One region of the Streptomyces sp. R33 genome, then DNA from elsewhere that is predicted to be linked to it. Evidence: riboswitches for the same ligand, from Rfam matches in the RefSeq annotation. Region 1 holds a riboswitch; the other holds the start of a gene.

Region 1 (2,197 bases):
CCTTGACGAACTGCACGTCCGGCTCGGTCAGCAGCGGGCCGACGATCCCGGACACGAAGGCGGAGGAGAAGTCCCGCAGGTCGGCGTCCACGAAGCAGACGATGTCGCCGGTGGTCACCAGCAGCGAGCGCCACAGCACCTCGCCCTTGCCGTGCACGGCCGGGATCCGCGGCAGGATGTCGTCGCGGTGCACCACGCGGGCGCCGGCTTTCCCGGCCACCTCGGCGGTCCGGTCGGTGGAACCGGAGTCGACGACGACCAGTTCGTCGACCAGCGGCACCGGCAGCCCGTCGATCAGATCGCGGCGGATCACCTCGACGATGGCACCGACCGTCTCCTCCTCGTCGAGCGCGGGCAGGACGACGCTGACCGTGGTGCCTGCCGCCCGCTTGGCGGAAAGCAGCTGGTCGAGCGGTCGGTCGGCCGCGGACCAGGAGCGGTCCGCAAACCAGCGCTCCACCTCTTCCAGCACGTTCGGCACTCCCTGTTTCCTCGTTCGCCCTCGGCGGGTTTCAGCCGAAAAGTGATCCATCTCGCGGTTCGGACGGCTGTCTCAACCACCCGGACCTTCCGTTACAGTCTTGAACAACGCGAAGGACCACCGCATGCCGGGGGTCCCCGCGTACAAACGCCCGGACGCGCCATGGAGCGCGCGGACCGGTGCCATACCGCTCATCCAGAGGGGCAGAGGGACACGGCCCGTTGAAGCCCCGGCAACCCTCCAGTCGGTTCTCGCGCTTGCTTGCAGCAGCGAGGTCCCCGGCTAGGGAAGGTGCCAATTCCGTCTCATGGCGAAGTGCGCCATGGGGAAGATGAGGAGAAAGGGCCTCGCCATCATGGCTGCACAGACTGTTGCCACCTCTGTCGATCTCGGACCTGCCACCGGCCTCTCGTGTCGTGAGTGCGGTACCCGCTTCGAGCTCGGACCCATCTTCGCCTGCGTCGAGTGCTTCGGACCTCTGGAAGTCGCCTACGACCTTCCCACCGGGGACCCGGACACCCTGCGCGCCGCGATCGAGGCCGGCCCGAACAACATCTGGCGCTACGCCCCGCTGCTGCCCGTCCCCGCGGACGTGGCCTCCAAGCCCAGCCTGAACCCCGGCTTCACCAAGCTCGTGGACGCGGCCAACCTGGCCAAGGAGCTCGGCGTCACCGGCAAGCTGTACGTCAAGGACGACTCCGGCAACCCGACGCACTCCTTCAAGGACCGCGTCGTCGCCATCGCCGTCGAGGCCGCCCGCGCCTTCGGCTTCACCACCCTGTCCTGCTCCTCCACCGGCAACCTGGCCGGCGCCGTCGGCGCCGCGGCCGCCCGGGCCGGCTTCCGCTCCTGCGTGTTCATCCCGCACGACCTGGAGCAGGGCAAGGTCGTCATGGCCGGTGTGTACGGCGGCGACCTGGTCGGCATCGAGGGCAACTACGACGACGTCAACCGCTTCTGCTCCGAGCTCATCGGCGACCCGCTGGGCGAGGGCTGGGGCTTCGTCAACGTCAACCTGCGCCCCTACTACGGCGAGGGCTCCAAGACGCTCGCGTACGAGATCTGCGAGCAGCTCGGCTGGCAGCTGCCCGACCAGATCGTGATCCCGATCGCGTCCGGCTCGCAGCTGACGAAGATCGACAAGGGTCTGCAGGAGCTGATCAAGCTCGGCCTGGTCGAGGACAAGCCGTACAAGATCTTCGGCGCCCAGGCCGAGGGCTGCTCCCCGGTCTCGACCGCGTTCAAGGCCGGCCACGACGTGGTCCGCCCGCAGAAGCCGAACACCATCGCCAAGTCGCTGGCCATCGGCAACCCGGCCGACGGCCCGTACGTCCTGGACATCGCGCGCCGCACCGGCGGCTACGTCGAGGACGTGACCGACGAACAGGTCGTCGAGGCGATCAAGATCCTCGCGCAGACCGAGGGCATCTTCGCCGAGACCGCGGGCGGCGTGACCGTCGGCGTGACCAAGAAGCTCATCGAGAACGGGCAGCTCGACCCCGCGCTGACCACGGTGGTCCTGAACACCGGCGACGGCCTCAAGACCCTGGAGGCGGTGGCCGCGGACAGCGGGCAGACCGCCACCATCCGCCCGAGCCTGGACGCGTTCCGCGCCGCCGGCCTGGCCTGACCCCCACCCCCTGCTCCCGGAAGGCAGTAGCGCCATGAGCGTCAACGTCCGCATCCCCACCATCCTGCGCACCTACACCGGCGGCC
Region 2 (2,197 bases), 1.3 Mb from region 1:
GCCGTCCGCGCGGCGGGCGACCTTCCGGGAGGCGCCGCCTCCGGCCAGGTACGGCTCCGCCTGCTGCAGCCAGTCCGCGCGGCCGGCCAGTACGCCCGAGCCGAACGGCGCGTACAGCTTGTGCCCGGAGAAGGCCACCCAGTCCACGTCCAACTCCTGCACGGAGACGGGGTGGTGCGGGGCCAGCTGGGCGGCGTCCAGGACGATCCGCGCGCCGTGGGCGTGCGCCGCGGCGGCGAGTTCCTTCACCGGCCACAGCTCACCGGTGACGTTGGAGGCGCCGGTGACGCAGACCAGCGCCGGACCGTAGGGGTCACGTTCGGCCAGCGCCCGCTCGAGGGTCTCGACGGCCTGGGCCGGGGTCCGGGGGGCGTTGAGGTACGTGACCTGCGCGTCGCCCCACGGCAGCAGCGAGGCGTGGTGCTCGGTCTCGAACACGAAGACCTGGCAGCCGGCCGGGAGTACGGCGGCCAGCAGGTTCAGCGAGTCGGTGGTGGACCGGGTGAAGACGACCTGGTCCGCGGGGCGGCAGTCGAGGAACTCGGCGACCGTGGCGCGGCTCTGCTCGAAGAGGTCGGTGGAGAGCTGGGAGAGGTAGCCGGCACCGCGGTGCACGCTGCCGTAGTAGGGGGCGTACGCGGCGACGTCGTCCCAGACCCGCTGCAGGGCGGGGGCGCTGGCCGCGTAGTCGAGGGCTGCGTAGGTGACCTCGCCGCCGGTGACGAGCGGGACGGTGACGTCGCGGCCGAGGACCGGCAGCGGCTCGGCACAGGCGGGGGCGGCAGGAGCGGCAACGGCGGCGGTGGCGACGGCGTTCGGGTACGTGGACATGGCGGTATCTCCCGGCGGGACAGGCTGAATGGCTTCGGACGGCCCGTACGCGGGTGCACGGATGCGCGGTCGCGCATGCGGCTGTGGGTACGGGAGTTGCCTCGACGCACGGACGGCTGGGTGCCGTGCGGAGGGTGAAGAAGGGGCGGAGTCGCCCTATCGCATTCGCTTGCTCACGGAAAAACTCCTCGAGAGACCAGGACCCCTGGTGTCGAGGGATCCGCGCTTGCCGTGGGCCTTTCTGCCTACGGCCTGGTCATCACCCGGGGCACCCCGCCACGGAAGGAGGGTTGCCGGACAGCAAGCCGGGGCCTAAACGCTGTCACTCGTGACCTGGTCAGCATCCTGCCACAAGATCCCTCACGCGCAAGACCCCGGTCCGCATCGTGGACCGGGGTCATCGCTTTCACGCCTTTCCGGCGCGGCCTGGCTAGGCGTTGCTCGCCTGCACCCAGCGGTCAAGGGCGGCCCGCGCCGCGCCCGAGTCGATCGACTCGGCCGCGCGGGTGATGCCGGCCGCGATCTGCTCCTCCAGGCTGCCGGTGCCCGGGTCCAGCGCCACCAGGGCGGCGGCCGAGTTCAGCAGGACGGCGTCGCGGACCGGGCCGGTCTCGCCGGCCAGCAGGCGGCGGGCCACGTCCGCGTTGTACGAGGGGTCCCCGCCGGCCAGGGCGGAGACGTCGACCAGGGAAATGCCCACGTCACGCGGGTCGAGGGTCTGCTCGGTGACCTTGCCGTCGCGGACCCACCAGATCCGCGAGGTCGACGCCGTGGTCAGTTCGTCCAGGCCGTCGTCGCCGCGGAACACCAGAGCCGAGGAGCCGCGCTCCGCCAGTACGCCCGCCACGATGGGGGCCACCCGGGCGTCCGCGACGCCCGTGGCCTGCGCCCGTACCCGCGCCGGGTTGGTCAGCGGGCCGAGGAAGTTGAAGGTGGTCCGGATGCCCAGCTCCCGTCGGGCCCCGGCGACGTGCCGCAGCGCCGGGTGGAACTTGACCGCGAAGCAGAAGGTGATCCCGGCCTCCTCCGCGACCTCGACGACCCGCGCCGGGGTGAGGTCCAGGTTGACGCCGAGCTTCTCCAGCACGTCCGAGGAACCGCTCGCGCTCGACGCGGCCCGGTTGCCGTGCTTGACGACCTTGGCGCCCGTACCGGCCACCACGATCGACGACATCGTCGAGATGTTCACCGTCTTGGCCCCGTCGCCGCCGGTGCCGACGATGTCCACCGTCCGGCCCGGCACCTCGATCAGGTTGGCGTGCCCGTACATGGACCGCACGAGGCCGTTGATCTCCGCGACGGTCTCCCCCTTGGCCCGCAGCGCCACAACGAAGCCGGCGATCTGGGCGTCGGTGGCCTCCCCGCG

The links. A riboswitch is a leader RNA that binds a small molecule or an ion and turns the genes downstream of it on or off. The one in region 1 is predicted to bind S-adenosylmethionine.
Region 2: linked by a shared signal. The riboswitch ahead of AB5J51_RS28250 (aminotransferase class V-fold PLP-dependent enzyme) and the one ahead of thrC (threonine synthase) in region 1 are both predicted to bind S-adenosylmethionine.

What each region holds. Positions count from the first base shown of each region.
Region 1 is NZ_CP165727.1:4,884,252-4,886,448, forward strand. It holds gene AB5J51_RS22450 (glucosyl-3-phosphoglycerate synthase) at 1-472, opposite strand, end outside; SAM riboswitch class I at 670-819, shown strand; gene thrC (threonine synthase) at 837-2,111, shown strand; gene AB5J51_RS22460 (MoaD/ThiS family protein) at 2,146-2,197, shown strand, end outside.
Region 2 is NZ_CP165727.1:6,138,696-6,140,892, reverse strand. It holds gene AB5J51_RS28250 (aminotransferase class V-fold PLP-dependent enzyme) at 1-831, opposite strand, end outside; SAM riboswitch class IV at 1,049-1,165, opposite strand; gene trpD (anthranilate phosphoribosyltransferase) at 1,262-2,197, opposite strand, start outside.